Regions from separate parts of the Enterobacter sp. PL_is511 genome, predicted to be linked through region 3. Evidence: predicted binding sites of a transcription regulator. Region 3 holds the regulator's gene; each other region holds the start of a gene.
What was found. The regulator PurR, encoded in region 3, represses purine synthesis genes. The targets are predictions, from matches to a motif close to CANGCAAACGTTTGCNTG.
Positions count from the first base shown of each region.

Region 1: a site for PurR is predicted at 1,805-1,822, ahead of galS (HTH-type transcriptional regulator GalS). Genes of this name have one in related genera too.
Region 2: a site for PurR is predicted at 3,409-3,426, ahead of gltS (sodium/glutamate symporter). Genes of this name have one in related genera too.

Region 1 covers NZ_JBVPGP010000011.1:11,446-16,959, forward strand. Annotated here, with positions in the region: gene mglB (galactose/glucose ABC transporter substrate-binding protein MglB) at 1-379, opposite strand, end outside; gene galS (HTH-type transcriptional regulator GalS) at 674-1,696, opposite strand; gene yeiB (DUF418 domain-containing protein YeiB) at 1,852-3,009, opposite strand; gene folE (GTP cyclohydrolase I FolE) at 3,029-3,697, opposite strand; gene AC0TN7_RS00670 (YbfB/YjiJ family MFS transporter) at 3,800-4,948, opposite strand; gene fghA (S-formylglutathione hydrolase) at 5,087-5,514, shown strand, end outside.
Region 2 covers NZ_JBVPGP010000018.1:122,726-128,239, reverse strand. Annotated here, with positions in the region: gene yicI (alpha-xylosidase) at 1-94, shown strand, start outside; gene AC0TN7_RS05665 (AsmA family protein) at 143-1,846, opposite strand; gene xanP (xanthine/proton symporter XanP) at 1,966-3,357, opposite strand; gene gltS (sodium/glutamate symporter) at 3,584-4,786, shown strand; gene recG (ATP-dependent DNA helicase RecG) at 4,788-5,514, opposite strand, start outside.
Region 3 covers NZ_JBVPGP010000024.1:1,152,151-1,157,664, forward strand. Annotated here, with positions in the region: gene punC (purine nucleoside transporter PunC) at 1-537, opposite strand, end outside; gene punR (DNA-binding transcriptional activator PunR) at 652-1,563, shown strand; gene purR (HTH-type transcriptional repressor PurR) at 1,581-2,606, opposite strand; gene cydH (cytochrome bd-I oxidase subunit CydH) at 2,904-2,993, shown strand; gene AC0TN7_RS21095 (MFS transporter) at 3,157-4,323, shown strand; gene sodB (superoxide dismutase [Fe]) at 4,362-4,943, opposite strand; gene AC0TN7_RS21105 (C40 family peptidase) at 5,066-5,514, opposite strand, start outside.

The DNA.
Region 1 (5,514 bases), on a different contig from region 3:
TGTCGTAGCTATCCAGCGCCTTACGGGAAGGTTCTTTGTTGAAGAAGACGATCGGCACGTTCTGGCCGCGCGCTTTTTCAATAACCGTGCCTGCTGCAGCCGGGTCAACCAGGTTGATGGCCAGGGCTTTCACGCCTTTCGCCAGCAGAACGTCGATCTGGTCGTTCTGTTTGGACTGGTCATTCTGGGAGTCGTTCATCAGCAGCTGAACGTCTGGCGCTGCTTTCGCATCTTTCTCAATCGCTTTACGCACAACAGACATGAAGTTGTCGTCGTATTTATAGATGGTCACACCAATACGGGTATCCGCAGCGTGCGCTGCTGCACCAAAAAGCATGCTTGCCATTACAGCAGACAGGGTCAACACCTTCTTATTCATGGTATCTCCGGTTTTTTTATGCAGGGTAGTTCTTGTGAATAACGATCGGCGGGCAGGTGTTAATAAAACGTTACTGACAGCCGAAGTTCACTTATAAAATTTCTATCTTCCGTGTTCGGTAACGCTCCAGAAATGCGTTTTATTCGTTGTTTGCGGCACGTTGGCTATAGTGAAAGTGAATAATCACCGTTACATAGCGTTTCAGCTCCTAAAACGCTGACATCATAGTCAGCGCCTTGTTAAGATACTGTGAATTTACTCACAGATTGAAAACGGTTACATCACCTCATGTAATCAGTTAGTGATCGGAACCACAGTTTGCCTGGCCGCGACGGAGTGGCGACGCACTAAAGTCGGCATGAAACAGTGCGTTGCGCCCGGATCCAGCAGCCCTGCCGCCCCCTGTAACGCCAGCTCAGTCGCCAGTTTCGCCATAGAGGCAATGGGGTAGCGCACCGTTGTCAGCTGCGGGTCGGTGTAACGGGCAATCGGAATATCATCAAATCCAATGAGTGATAAATGCTGTGGCACCGCAATGCCGTTATCCTTCAGCGCAGTCAGGGCCCCTGCCGCCATGCTGTCGTTATAGGCAAACACCGCAGACAGCTGCAGGTTGCGGCCCAGCAGCTCGACCATCGCCGCTTCACCGCCCTGCATGTCCGGCGTACCGGTTCCCACCCAGCTTTCGGATGGCATAATGCCGTGCTCTTTCAGGGCGTTTTGCCACCCCTCGCGCCGCAGGTCATCATCTTCGATCTGATGGCTGGAGGCCAGATAGCCAATCCGCTGATGCCCGTTGTTAATGAGCATTTTCGTGGCCATCATGGCGCCGCTGACGTTATCCAGCCCGACGCAGCGATGGGCATAGCCGGGGACGATACGGTTAATCAGCACCATGCCCGGGATCTGATCCATAAAGCCGGTTAGCTCTTCATCGCTCAAGGCTTTTGAGTGGACAATCAAGGCGTTACAGCGCTGGCGGATCAGCACTTCGATGGCATGGCGCTCTTTTTCCGCCTCATGATAGCTGTTGCCGATCAGGACGTATTTCTGATGCTGCTGGGCGACCACGTCGACCGCTTTCACCAGCGCGCCGAAAAAGGCATCTGATACATCCATCACCACCACGCCGATGGTGTCGCTGACCTGCGTCGCAAGCGCCTGCGCATTGGCATTTGGCCGGTACCCGAGCTGGGTCACGGCTTTCATTACGGTTTCACGGGTTTCAGGGCTGACCAGCGCGCTGTTGTTCAGCACGCGCGAGACGGTAGCCACAGAAACGCCCGCCTGACGGGCGACGTCACGAATGGTGATCATATTCACCATCCTTCAAAGGATTGCAGCAACTCACAGACACCCCCTGTGTTTAGCAAGGTGGCTATTTTGGCAGCGAGAGAAAGGGGACTACGTGAAGAAGCTCACACTCATGAAAACGCTTACATCCGTTTTGTTAATGATTGTGATCCAGATCGTTATCTGGATGTGTTTTTCAATGATACCCCTGAAGCATGTGCGGTTAACTGACGCCACACCCACTCCAGCGGTCCCTGGCGGAAATAACGTAGCCAGAGAACAGAAAACGCCAGGTTAACCACCCAGACCGGGATAACAAACGCCAGCAGCGTGAGGCGGTCGAATTTCATAAACAGGCCAAAGCGATAGAAAAGCGTGGTGCAGAGAAGCGTTTGCAGTAGGTAGTTGCTCAACGCCATACGGCCCACGCAGGCGATAGCGCTGACGATCCACAGGCGGGAAAGCGTTGGCCAGAAGCCATAGATCAGCGCCGCGTAGCCGATGGTCTGAAACGGCGCGCTCAGTTCACGCGGCACCTGGAGCAGGAACGCGCACCAGCGGTAATCCCAGTGGATATGCCACTGCACCATCACCGCCGGGAGATTAATCAGCACGCCGAGCAGCACCAGACCGACGCCGGTACGGCGATAGTGACGCAGGCTGAATTCGCCTTTCAGCCAGCCGGTGCGCATCAGTGACGCGCCCATCAGCATCATGCCCGCCAGCTGCCAGCCGTATTGCGCCCCCAGCGCAAGGAGGTTGTCCCCCAGCATATCCGCGCGGTTGCTTATTGCTTCCGTACCGCCTTTCAGCTTCCAGAACTGCTCGTACTGCAGGTTAGCGGCATCCGGGATCCAGGCACGGTTAGTCGCCTCGCCGGAGATCATCCCCAGCAGCAGCAATACGGCAAGCCCCATGACATAGAGCATCACGCCGGTGTTAAACAGGCTTTTAACGCTGTGCGCATCGCGAATCAGACGCCAGCAGATGAGCCCGACTAACCCATACGCGAGAAGAATATCGCCGTCCCAGAAGAACAGGCCGTGAATAAAGCCGAGGATAACCAGCAGCGTCAGGCGCGACTGGATCCAGCGCGTACCGCGTTTGAGGAGAAGCTGCAGGCCTGCGCCAAACAGCAGGGCAAAGAGCGTGAGGAATTTGACCTGCGCAAAGAGGTCGAGGATCGCCCACGTCCAGGCATCACTGCGGGTGATGTCGCCATACCATGCAGGATTGAGATAAGCCGCCTTCGGCAAACCGAAGGCGGTGATATTAAGCAGCAGGATACCGAGAATGGCGACGCCGCGAACAAAATCGAGCGTGACGTTTCGCTCCATGGTCCCTGCCCTGTAAGACTTAGTTGTGGTGACGTACGGCGCGCAGGAACTCCTGGCGGGTATTCTGGCTCGATTTAAACAGACCGCCCAGCGAGGTTGTGGTGGTCGCACTGGTGGCATCGCGCACGCCACGCGCCTTCACGCAGTAGTGAACCGCGTCGATAGAGACGGCCACGTTATTGGTGCCGAGCAGCGTTTGCAGCGCGGTCAGGATCTGCTGGGTCAGGCGCTCCTGCACCTGCGGACGCTGAGCAAAGAACTGCACGATGCGGTTGATCTTCGACAGGCCAATCACCGTATCTTTGGGGATATACGCCACGGTCGCTTTACCGTCGATGGTCACGAAATGGTGTTCGCAGGTGCTGGTCAGCGTGATATCGCGGACCGTCACCATCTCATCCACTTTCATCTTGTTTTCAATGACGGTGATTTTCGGGAAGTTGGCGTAATCCAGACCCGAGAAAATTTCGTCGACGTACATTTTCGCGATGCGGTGCGGCGTCTCCATCAGACTGTCGTCACTCAGATCGAGATTCAGCAGCTCCATGATATCGGTCATATGACCGGCAATCAGACGCTTGCGGGTTTCATTGTCCAAATCCTGTACGGGCGGACGCAGTGGCGTTTCAAGACCGCGCGCAACCAGGGCTTCGTGGACCAGGGCAGCTTCTTTACTGAGTGATGACATTTTGTTCTCCTGCAGGTGTGGCGTCTTTTGCCCTCGTTGTGGCAAAAGTATGCGTTCATTGTGCGTGAGGCGGCGCACATAATCCAGTATTCACGACGATAATTATTGCAATTGCTGTTGCCTTTCAGCGTGACGATTCCAGACCAGGGCTCCGCCGACGAACAGCGCCACGCCCGCCAGCCCCAGCGCGGGCTCCAGCCGGTGGGTAAGCCAGGTTGATAACGCCGAGGTCATCGGGCCAATCAATTGCCCTATCGCATACCCGGTGGTGAGCAGGCCGGCCATATAGCGCGTGTGGTTTGGCGCCAGCTCGCGACCGTATAAAAGAGAGAGCTGCACGGCACACAAAAAGCCGCCTCCCACCAGCAGCCCGCCCGTCAGCAAACCGCCAATCCCCGGCAGCAGCCAGGCCGCCAGCACGCCCGCCCCCTGTAACCACAGCACGATAGCCAGCCTGCGGTTAGCCGTTGAGGTGTGGCGTAAAAGAATACTTAGCGCAATGCCCACCACGGCGGCGAGACCAAAAATCGGCCAGACAAACTGGGCAAACATGCTGCCGGGAAAACGCACCGCCGCCATTTGCGACAGGAAGGTCGCCGGGAGGATATAGCCAAACCCGGCCAGGCTGTAGCTCCAGACCAGGCGCTTTAAATCCGCCGTCAGCAGCAGCGGCTCCGGCGCGGTGCCGGGTCGATGGAGCTGCCCGGATCGCGGCAGGTAGCGCGCCACCAGTGCAATCAGCACCAGCGCCAGCACGCCGTAGATTTGCCATGCCGCCCCGGCCGACAGGGATTTCGCCTGGATATAGACGGCGAGCAGCCCGCTCAGGGCGATGCCCGCCCCCGGTCCGGCAAACACCGCAGCGCTCAGCCCCGGTTTACCGAGCTGCCCCAGCCGTTCGTTGGTCCAGGCGGCAATGAGTACCATCGACCAGCCGCTCATGCAGCCGATGACAAAACGCAGCAGGCCGTGCACGACGGCGTTTTCCGCCGCCGCGGAGAGCAGCGTCAGCGCAACCGCGCCGGTGATGCCAAGCCAGAGGCGCGTTTCAACGAAGCGGTGCGCACGCATCGCATCCCACGCGCCCACCAGATAGCCCAGATAATTCATCGCCGCCACCAGACCCGCGCTGGTCAGCGTAAGCTGTCCGGCAGCAATCATCAGCGGCACCTGGGGCGTAAAAGCAAAGCGCCCTATCCCCATCGCCACCACCAGCACGATAAACCCACTGAGCGCAATACGCAGCGCCATGACCGCTCCAATTGTTAAAGAAAAGTAAATTTATGATGCAGCATCTCGCCCTCTGGCGAAAGTGAAAGTTACTCACAGGTCAATGAAAAGGCTGTATTATGGTTTTTATGAATACGCATTCTCATTAAGGAGCCCTGCATGGAACTGCTCGAAGAGCACCGTTGTTTTGAAGGTCGACAGCAGCGCTGGCGGCATGACTCCACCGTCCTGAACTGTGCGATGACGTTCAGCGTTTTCCTGCCCCCGACGGAAAATCCGCCGGTTCTGTTCTGGCTGTCAGGTCTGACCTGCAATGACGAAAACTTCACCACCAAAGCGGGCGCGCAGCGTATTGCCGCCGAGCTGGGCATTGCGCTGGTGATGCCAGACACCAGCCCGCGTGGCGATGATGTGGCCGACGATGCCGGATACGACCTGGGCAAAGGCGCCGGGTTTTATCTCAATGCGACCGAGCAGCCCTGGGCGCGCCACTACCGCATGTATGATTACCTTCGCGATGAGCTGCCCGCGCTGATACAGTCCGGGTTTGCGGTAAGCGACCGCTGCGCGATTAGCGGCCACTCCAT
Region 2 (5,514 bases), on a different contig from region 3:
GAAGGTGAATGGCGTGAAAGGCGGCTCACACGCAGGCAGCGAGTGGGGCGTGTTGGTGCAAGCGGAGGGGAATGAGGTGGTGGTTCACCTTTAATTCCCCTCTCCCCAGAGGGGCGAGGGAATGGTTTGCTCCCTCTCCCTTTCAGGGAGAGGGCTGGGGTGAGGGCGGTGTTGAAACTACACCGCCCGCCATCGTCTGCTGCACCTGCTGTTTATCCATATTCACCGCGTTCAGCTTGCCGTTCACCGTTGGCTTCAGTGGCGCATTGGCCTGCACGCTGCCGCTGGCGGTGAGCTGAATATTGCCGTCGCCCGCAATCGGCAGCGCAGGCCAGCCCCACTGCTGCAGTACGTTGAGCGGCACGCCGCGCCCGTTCAGGCTCACCGTAGTCTGCCGCTGCGGAAGCTGAGAAACCGTCGCCGTTGCTTCCAGAATACCTTTCTCGGTAAACGCGCTCAGGTCGGTAATGTTCACCGTGGCGGCGTTGGCATTCAGCGCCAGCGACGGACGGCGCACGTCCACGCGGTTGAAGGTCGCCGCCGCGCCGTTCAGGGTTGCGCTGCCGCCCCAGACGCCCCACTGGCGATCTTTCACCAGCTGCAGGTTTGCGCCATAACCGTCCAGAGAGGTGATCTGCCACGGGAAGGCGGGATCGATGTCGATCACCAGGTTGCGGCTCAGGCCGAATTTTTGCAGCGTGACGCTGTTCAGCCATTCCGGCAGAGGCTCCATCCACAGCGTCTTCCAGTTCTGCGGCAGGGTGTATTCCAGCCCGGCGATGGCGACATCGTCCAGCACCAGCGCTTTACCGTCGCGCAGCCAGTTACCGGAGGTGCGTATCATGCCGCCTTCCCAGCGGGAGGTGAACTGACGCAGCGCCATGCCCTGCGGGGAAAACTCCGCATTCAGGATCGGGTCAAACAGATGCAGCGAGCCGTAGATAAACTCGCTGGCGTTCATCGACAGGCGGCCTTCCTGGCTCTGCCAGTCGCCTTTGCTGAGAGTCAGGTTGCGCAGGCTTAAATCGAGATCGGTCACCGCCCAGTCCGGGCCCTGAAGCCGGGCGTCGGTCACGTCCAGACGACCAATCTGCAGAGAGGGGATAGTGGCCAACGGCGCGAAGAACGCGGTCAGCATTTTATCGCTCTGCAGGCGGATTTCGTTCAGGCGCATGGTGTCGATAATCCAGCTCCCGTCGGCGTTGCGCAGGGCGGAGCCGGTGAGTGAGCCGCGGGCCATATCGGCACCAATCGTGTTCAGCACCACCTCCTTGCCGTTAAGCTGGCCCTCGATCAGCACGTTGGTGGCCGGTACGCCGTTCAGAGTCAGCGAGCCTGCGCTCATCTGGATCTGCGCGTGATTACCCAGCACGTTGCCCGCTTCCGGCTGCCATGGGCTGACGCCGCCCGTCACCTTCTGCGCGCTCAGATCCCATTCGGTATTCGGGCTGTTAAAGGCCATGTTGTTCAGCTGCAGACGATCGGCCTGGAAAGGCAGCGGCGCGGTCTGTGGGGAGAGATTAAGCGTGCCGTCGAACAGGGTGATGGTGTCCACGTGCAGCGGATCGGTTATCTGGCGGCTACTCAGGCCGATATCCACTTTTTTGGCAACCAGGGTGGCGGGTTTTCCGTCCCGACCGAAGGTGACGTTTTCCAGAATGAGGTGGGAAGGCGACGAAAAGCGGTGATTCATCTTGTCGAAACTGAGTTCGTAGTCGGTATTCACCGTTACCCAGCTGCTGACCTGAGCCGCACCCCAGCGGGTCTGGAGCAGAATATAGAGCGCCAGCATCACAATGAGCAGGGCTACCAGAAGATAGACGAGTAGCTTTCCAATAAATTTCATGGTCTTCCATCCCGCAAAACGCACATAAGGGAGTTATGCACGATTTATGCGCAATCCTCAAGGCGGGAATGGTGTAATTAGATGTCACGGCAGGCATTGACTGCCTGCCGTGAGAGAAATCAATTTTTCTCAGGCGGGAAAACGAGGTTCAGCACGATAGCGGTGATACCGCCTGCGGCAATGCCGGAAGAGAGCAGGTTTTTCACCCAGTCAGGTGCAAACTGCAGGATCAGCGGCTGCTGGGAAACGCCCAGACCGACGGCCAACGACAGAGCGATAATCATGATCGCGCGGCGGTTCAGCGGCTCGCGGGAGACAATACGCACGCCGGAGGCCGCGATCGTCCCGAACATCACCAGCGTTGCGCCGCCCAGCACCGGCTCAGGGATGTGCTGCACAAAGCCGCTTACCGCCGGGAACAGGCCGAGGACGATCAGCATCAGCGCCACCACGAAGCCAACGTAGCGGCTGGCCACGCCGGTCAGCTGGATCACGCCGTTGTTCTGACCGAAGCAGGAGTTCGGGAAGGTGTTGAATACCGCAGAGACAAACGAGTTCAGGCCGTTCGCCAGCACGCCGCCTTTCAGGCGCTTCATGTACAGCGGGCCGGACACCGGCTGCTCGGAGACGTCGGAGGTGGCGGTGATATCACCGATGGTCTCCAGCGAGGTGATCATAAAGACCAGCATCAGCGGCAGGAGCAGACCCCAGTCAATGCCCAGACCGTAGTACAGCGGTGTAGGAACGGTGATCAGCGCGCTGTTGGTCGGCGCGGTGTTCTCCGGCAGCATGCCCAGCGCCCACGCCAGCAGGTAACCCGCCGCCATGGCGATCACCAGCGAGGCCACGCGCAGGTAAGGGTTACGCTGACGGTTAAGCAGAATAATGATCGCCAGCACGACGCCCGCCAGCAGCAGGTTTTTCGGCGCGCCGAAGGTGTGGTCGCTCATTGCGGCATAGCCGCCGCCGATGGAGGTAAGGCCCACCTGAATCAGCGACAGGCCGATAATCATCACGACGACGCCGGAAACCAGCGGGGTGATAACGCGGCGAGCCAGATGCAGAACGCGGGAGATCACCATCTCCGTACAGCTGGCCAGCATCAGCGTGCCGAACAGCGCCGCCATCATGGTCGGGACATCCGCACCGCCGGTTTTCAGCGCCGTACCGCCCATGATAAGCGGTGCCACGAAGTTAAAGCTGGTGCCCTGAATCGACAATAATCCCGACCCCACCGGCCCCCATGCTTTAATTTGAATAATCGAGGCCACGCCGGAGGCAAAAAGAGACATGCTGATAATGTGCTGCGTGTCCTGCGCCGGTAAACCGAGCGCCTGGCAAATCAGCAGCGCCGGGGTGATCACCGCAACAAACATCGCCAGAAGATGCTGGCAGGCGGCGAACAGCGTTTGCGGCAGCGGCGGGCGGTCTTCAAGGCGGTAAATCAGTTCGCTATTTTGCTTCTGCGCAATCGGTTGCGCATCAGGCGACTCTATGGTGTTAACGGACATCGGCGGCAATCCCACGGTGGAAAAGCGGGCATTTTATCTGACCACCTGGTAAAAGCAAACGATTGCCAGCAAAAAAAGGGAAGAAAATCTGCCGCTGTGAGCAGGTTTTCTACAACGTATCGGGAAAAAAAATTACACTTTTTCGCGCCGGGAGCTCATGAAGAGCGCAAACCGGCCCAGGATAACGCCGCGTGTGTATGGAACACGCGCAAAACAGGAGCCTTCTATGATTCATCTCGATACGTTGTCGACCCTTGTTGCCGCAACGCTGGTCTTACTGCTTGGTCGTAAGCTGGTACATAGCGTTCCCCTTCTGAAGAAATACACCATTCCTGAACCTGTCGCCGGTGGTCTGCTGGTGGCGCTGGCCCTGCTGGTGCTGAAAAAAAGCATGGGCTGGGAAATCGATTTTGATATGTCCCTGAAAGACCCGCTGATGCTGGCCTTCTTTGCCACCATCGGCCTGAATGCCAACCTGGCGAGCCTGCGGGCGGGCGGTAAGGTGCTCGGTGTATTTTTGATTGTGGTGGTGGGGCTGCTGCTGATGCAAAACGCCATTGGTATCGGGATGGCGTCGCTGCTGGGACTGGATCCGCTGATGGGGCTGCTGGCGGGGTCGATTACCCTGTCAGGCGGCCACGGTACCGGGGCCGCGTGGAGCAAGTTGTTTATCGAGCGCTACGGGTTTGAAAACGCGACGGAAGTGGCGATGGCCTGCGCGACCTTTGGTCTGGTGCTGGGTGGCCTGATTGGCGGCCCGGTGGCGCGCTATCTGGTGAAGCACTCCACCACGCCGGACGGCAGGCCGGACGATGAGCTGGTGCCGACCGCGTTTGAAAAGCCTGACGTCGGGCGCAGCATTACCTCGCTGGTGCTGATTGAAACCATCGCGACGATCGCCATCTGCCTGACCGTGGGCAAAGTGGTTGCGCAATGGCTGGCGGGCTCAGCGTTTGAACTGCCGACGTTTGTCTGCGTGCTGTTTATCGGGGTGATCCTGAGCAACGGCCTGGCGCTGATGGGCTTCTACCGCGTGTTTGAACGGGCGGTATCGGTGCTCGGCAACGTCTGCCTGTCACTGTTCCTGGCGATGGCGCTGATGAGCCTCAAGCTGTGGGAGCTGGCCTCGCTGGCGCTGCCGATGGTGGCGATTCTGGCGGTACAGGCGCTGTTTATGGCGCTGTATGCCATGTTCGTGACCTGGCGCATGATGGGTAAAAACTACGATGCGGCGGTGCTGGCGGCGGGTCACTGCGGGTTTGGTCTGGGGGCTACCCCAACGGCTATCGCCAACATGCAGGCGATCACCGAACGCTTCGGGCCTTCGCACATGGCGTTTCTTGTGGTCCCAATGGTCGGGGCGTTCTTTATTGATATCGTCAACGCGCTGGTGATTAAGCTGTACCTGATGCTGCCGATGTTTGCCTGAATCAGGCGTTGGAATAGCGTTCGGTTTCCGGCATCCAGCGCTCAATTAACGCTGCCGCCTGTTCGGGGTAGCGTTCATGAATATGGCGTGCCAGGCGCTGAACCTCGGGGATCATGGCCTGATCGCGCAGCAAATCCGCCACTTTGAATTCCGCGTTCCCCGTCTGACGCGTGCCCAGCAGCTCGCCAGGGCCGCGGATCTCCAGGTCTTTTTGCGCAATCACAAAACCGTCGTTGCTGTCGCGCAGCACCTGCAACCGCATCTGGGCTGTTTTTGAGAGCGGGGCTTTGTAGAGCAGGACGCAGTGGGACGCTACCGCGCCACGGCCAACGCGCCCGCGCAGCTGGTGGAGTTGGGCAAGGCCCAGGCGCTCCGGGTTTTCGATGATCATCAGGCTGGAGTTCGGGACGTCCACGCCCACTTCAATGACCGTCGTGGCGACCAGCAAATGCAGCTCGCCCTGCTTAAACGACTGCATCACCGCCTGTTTTTCGGCAGGCTTCATGCGTCCATGAACCAGGCCCACGTTCAGCTCCGGCAGCGCCAGCTTAAGCTCTTCCCACGTGGCTTCGGCAGCCTGCGCTTCCAGCAGTTCCGACTCTTCTATCAGCGTACAAACCCAGTAGGCCTGACGCCCTTCGTGGGTGCAGGCGTTGCGTACGCGGTCGATGATATCACTGCGGCGCGTGTCAGGAATGGCGACCGTTGTGACCGGCGTACGGCCCGGC
Region 3 (5,514 bases):
GGCAAACGCCGGCAGCATCAGTACCAGCGTGATGGCAAACAGCGTGGCAAAAATGGCCTGCCAGTCAAAGTGCGCGAGGATCCAGCTGCCCAGCAGCGGAGCCAGGGCAGGGGAAAGACCCACCAGCGGCATAATGGTGGCGAAAATACGGTTTGTGCGGTTAGCCGGATAGTAGTCGGTCACCAGCGCCTGCCAGGTCACCGCCGCAGCACAGACGCCCACGGCCTGAATAAAGCGCAGCACCAGCAGCCAGGTGGCATCGCGCACCCACAGCATCCCCAGGCAGCCCACGGCAAAAATGGCCAGACCCAGCAGCAGTACCGGTTTACGACCAAAGCGATCCGAGAGCGGTCCCCACAGCAGCTGCGCGAAAGCGAAACCGGCAAGGAACAGGCTCAGGCTGGCGCTGATGGCCGCCGCAGGGGTTTGCAGGTCTTCCTGCATCGCGGCAAACGCGGGCAGGTACATGTCGGTGGCCAAAAAGCCCAGCACGCTTAAGCCGCCGAGCCAGACTAAAAATCCTTTCCTGGGTTGCATTCTCTTATTCTCCTGAGGAGGCAGGTGTACGTTGGCGGAGAGTGTAGGGAGTGCAAAGCGGCTTGTGAAACGCTAATATTTGGCGGGTGCATTCAAATTTTTTGCAGGCAGAAAATGTGGTCAGATTATTCTCTTGAAGTGGTCGATGCTGTTGCACGTAACGGCAGCTTTAGCGGTGCAGCGCAGGAGCTGCACCGCGTCCCTTCGGCCATCAGCTACACGGTGCGTCAGCTGGAGGAGTGGCTGGCGGTTCCGCTGTTTGAGCGGCGCCATCGTGATGTGGAATTAACGCCCGCAGGGGCGTGGTTTTTGAAGGAAGGGCGTTCTGTTATCAAAAAAATGCAGATCACCCGCGAACAGTGTCAGCAGATCGCTAACGGCTGGCGGGGGCATCTTTCCATCGCGGTGGATAACATCGTTAAGCCGGAACGTACCCGGCAGATGATCGTCGATTTCTATCGTCATTTTTCAGATGTCGAGCTGCGGGTCTCGCAGGAGGTGTTCAACGGCGTCTGGGATGCGCTGGCGGACGGCAGGGCAGAGATGGCAATCGGGGCCACGCAGGCGATCCCGGTCGGGGGACGTTACGCCTTTCGCGATATGGGCATGCTGAGCTGGAAGTGCGTGGTGGCAAGCGATCATCCGCTGGCGGTGATGGAGGGGCCGCTCAGCGATGATACGCTGCGCAACTGGCCGTCGCTGGTGCTGGAGGATACCTCCCGTTCATTGCCGAAGCGTATCACCTGGCTTCTGGACAACCAGCGGCGGGTGGTGGCCCCTGACTGGGAATCGTCGGCGACGTGCCTCAGCGCCGGACTGTGCGTCGCGATGGTGCCCGTTCATTTCGCGCGTCCGCGCATCGATACCGGAGAGTGGGTTGAGCTGACGCTGGAGAATCCGTTCCCGGATGCGGCCTGCTGCCTGACCTGGCAGCAAAGTGATGTCTCGCCTGCGATGGCCTGGCTGCTGGATTATCTGGGAGACAGCGAAACGCTAAACCGGGAATGGTTACGGGAGCCAGCATAGCTGGCCCCGTAAAGCGATTAACGACGGTAGTCGCGGAACGGACCGTCCGCAACGGAACGGCGTTCGATAAGACGCGGGTGAACTTCAATGGACTGCGACTCTTCACGTTTGTTGACGATCCTGTCCATCAGCATATTGAAGGCCGTTTCGCCCAGCGAATCTTTCGGCTGGTGAATGGTGGTCAACGCTGGCGTGAAGAAACGCGCGTTACGCACGTTGTCATACCCGATCACGGAAATATCCTGCGGTACGCGCAGACCCAGCTCGTCGGCAGCGCAGAGCGCGCCCATAGCCATGATGTCACCCCCGCAGAAAACGGCGGTCGGACGGTGTGGCTGGGAGACGATCTGCTGCATTGCGCGGTAGCCCGACTCCGGCTCAAAGTCGCCCTGCACAATCCAGTTTTCCGGCACGTTGATCAGCGCTTCTTCCATCGCTTTCATAAAACCGGCCAGACGGCCCGCGCCGGTGTTGCGCTCCAGCGGACCGGGGATCACGCCAATCTCGCGGTGACCGCGTTCGATCAGATAACGACCGGCCATATAGCCGCCTTCAAAGGCATTATCGATAACGGAATCAGTGAAATCCGCGCGCGCTTCGCCCCAGTCCATGACCACCATGGGAATATGGCGATACTCTTCGAGCATCGACAGCACGGATTCCGGGTACTCGGAACACATTACCAGCAGGCCATCAACGCGCTTTTGCGCCATCATCGACAGGTAGGCACGCTGTTTTTCTATGCTGTTCCATGCGTTGCCCAGAATCAGGGTATAGCCTTTCTGGAAGCAGTTCTTCTCTACCGCTTCAATGATCTCGGCAAAATAGGCCGCTTCACTGCTAGTGGCCAGCAATCCAATGGATTTGGTGTGATTAACCTTGAGGCTGCGCGCAACCGCACTTGGCGAATAGTGCAGCTCTTTGATCGCTGCCCAGACGGCGTTGCGCGTCTCTTCCGCCACGAAGCGGGTTTTGTTAATTACATGTGATACGGTTGTAGTGGAAACGTTTGCGCGTTTTGCTACGTCTTTAATTGTTGCCATTAAATGTCACTCCAGACCATATCCTAAACTCCTGAAAAACTTGAAGGTAAACGTTTGCCTTCTCTCACCCTTATCACGCAATCTTGAATTGCGGCACGCCGGGAAAACGACACGGGACGTCAGGAGGGGGTCAATGGCCGGTACGCTAATAAATTTAGCGTGGAATTTTGTCCTATCTTGATGAAAAGGGGAAGAGGTAAAGTGTTTATCAGCCTAAATCCAGGAAGATTTTTGACGTAAATTATGCAAAAATGAGCAGGCTCACTTTTCGTGGGGGGATTAAAAGGAGAAAAATTGATGAGTTCCGATCTGAAGTTTTCGCTGTTCACCACCGTTATTGTGCTGGCTCTGATTGTCGCGGCCGGTCTGACGGCTGCGCTGCACTGATTTACGCGGAGGGAGAGCCTTCTCCCTCCCGATCGACCCGATTGTTACTTCTCTGGCAAAAATCTTTTGCCATTTTGTTAACTTCTCATTTTTTGTGATTGATGTCATGCTTTCCGCTTCTTTGTTCTGTGTCACCACATGACACGGCATCCGGAGTTGACGCATGAAAATCAATTTTCCCCTGCTGGCCCTGGCGATTGGCGCTTTTGGGATTGGCACCACTGAATTCTCCCCGATGGGGTTACTGCCCGTCATCGCCCGCGGCGTGGACGTCTCGATCCCTGCGGCAGGGATGTTAATCAGCGCCTATGCTATCGGCGTGATGGTGGGGGCGCCGCTGATGACGCTTCTCCTTTCGCACCGCGCGCGCCGCAATGCGCTGATTTTCCTGATGGCGATTTTCACCCTGGGTAACGTGCTTTCGGCCATTTCGCCGGACTACACCACGCTGATGCTGTCTCGTATTCTGACCAGCCTTAACCACGGCGCGTTCTTCGGGCTGGGATCGGTCGTGGCTGCCAGCGTGGTGCCAAAACATAAGCAGGCCAGCGCCGTAGCAACCATGTTTATGGGGCTAACGATTGCCAACATCGGCGGGGTGCCTGCGGCAACCTGGCTGGGGGAAGCGATCGGCTGGCGGATGTCCTTCCTGGCAACGGCCGGGCTGGGCGTGGTCGCGATGGTGGCGCTGTTCTTCTCCCTGCCGAAAGGCAGCGCGGGTGAACGTCCTGACGTGCGCAGAGAGCTGTCGGTGCTGGTGCGCCCGCAGGTCCTCTCCGCGCTGCTCACCACCGTGCTGGGGGCAGGGGCGATGTTTACCCTCTACACCTATATTTCACCGGTATTGCATGACATCACCCACGCAACGCCTCTCTTTGTGACCGCGATGCTGGTACTGATAGGCGTGGGCTTCTCGATCGGCAACTATCTCGGCGGGAAATTTGCCGACCGTTCCGTGAGCGGCACGCTGAAGGGCTTCTTAACCCTGCTGATTGCCATCATGATTGCCATTCCGTGGCTGGCGCGTAATGAGTTTGGGGCCGCGATCGCAATGGTCGTCTGGGGAGCCGCCACCTTTGCCGTGGTGCCGCCGCTGCAGATGCGCGTGATGCGCGTCGCGCATGAAGCGCCGGGCCTCTCATCGTCGGTCAACATCGGCGCCTTCAACCTGGGCAACGCGCTCGGTGCGGCGGCCGGTGGGGCCGTGATTTCAGGGGGACTGGGGTACAGCTTTGTGCCGGTGATGGGGGCGATTATTGCCGCGCTCGGCCTGCTGCTGGTGATGATGTCGGGTCGTAAACAGCCTGAAGCAGCCTGCGCTGCGGAATAAACCAAAAACGCAGAAGGGCGAACCCTTCTGCGTGTCTCTTACGCGGCGAAGTTCTTCGCGACAAAGTCCCAGTTAACCAGTGCCCAGAAGTGCTCCAGGTAGTTCGGGCGCGCGTTGCGGTAATCAATGTAGTAAGCGTGTTCCCATACGTCCACGGTCATCAGCGGCTTAGCGCTGGTGGTCAGCGGGGTGCCTGCGTTAGAGGTGGACACGATAGCCAGTTTGCCATCCGCCTCTTTAACCAGCCACGTCCAGCCCGAACCGAAGTTCTTGATGGCTGCATCGGTAAATTTCGCTTTGAAATCCGCGAAGCTGCCAAAGGCGGCGTTGATAGCGGTAGCCAGTTCACCGGCAGGTTCGCCACCGGCGTTTGGCGCCAGGCAGTGCCAGTAGAAGGTGTGGTTCCACACCTGAGCCGCGTTGTTGAATACGCCACCCTCTGAGCTGCGGACGATCTCTTCCAGCGTTTTGCCTTCAAAATCGGTGCCCTTGATCAGATTGTTCAGGTTAGTGACGTACGTCTGGTGATGCTTGCCGTAATGATATTCCAGGGTTTCCGCAGAAATGTGCGGTGCCAGGGCGTCTTTTGCATACGGTAGTGCAGGTAATTCGAACGACATTGCTTCTCTCCTTATTGTATTTTGCGTTGCCAATAACCACACAGACAACAAGGACAGGATAGCAAATTGAAAGGGTATGCAAAAGAGGAACTTACCCTGCCACGGGTGTGGCAGGGCAGGGGTTAGCGAATGGTTTTCGGCGTCATCACGCGACGTGCGCCGACGTAATGGCGTACCCAGTAGTCTTCACTGAGAGAGGTGATCTGAATATCCTGGCCGCTACGCGGTGACTGGATGAATTTTCCGTTACCGACATAGACGCCGACGTGGTCAGCCGTGCCGCGACCCTGAGTGCGGAAGAACACCAGATCGCCGTTTTCCAGCTCACCGCGGTCAACCGGTGAGGCATCGCGCAGGTGGTACATCTCATTAGCGGTACGAGGAATGCGGAACTTGACCAGATCTTTATAGGCGTAATAGACGAGGCCGCTGCAGTCAAAGCCGGTACGCGGCGAGCTGCCACCCCAGTGATAGGGTTTGCCAATCTGCCCCATCAGTTTGTTCATCGCGGTTTTTTGCGCTTTCTGTACGCGCACCTTATGCACTTCCGCTATTTTCGTGACCTTCGTGC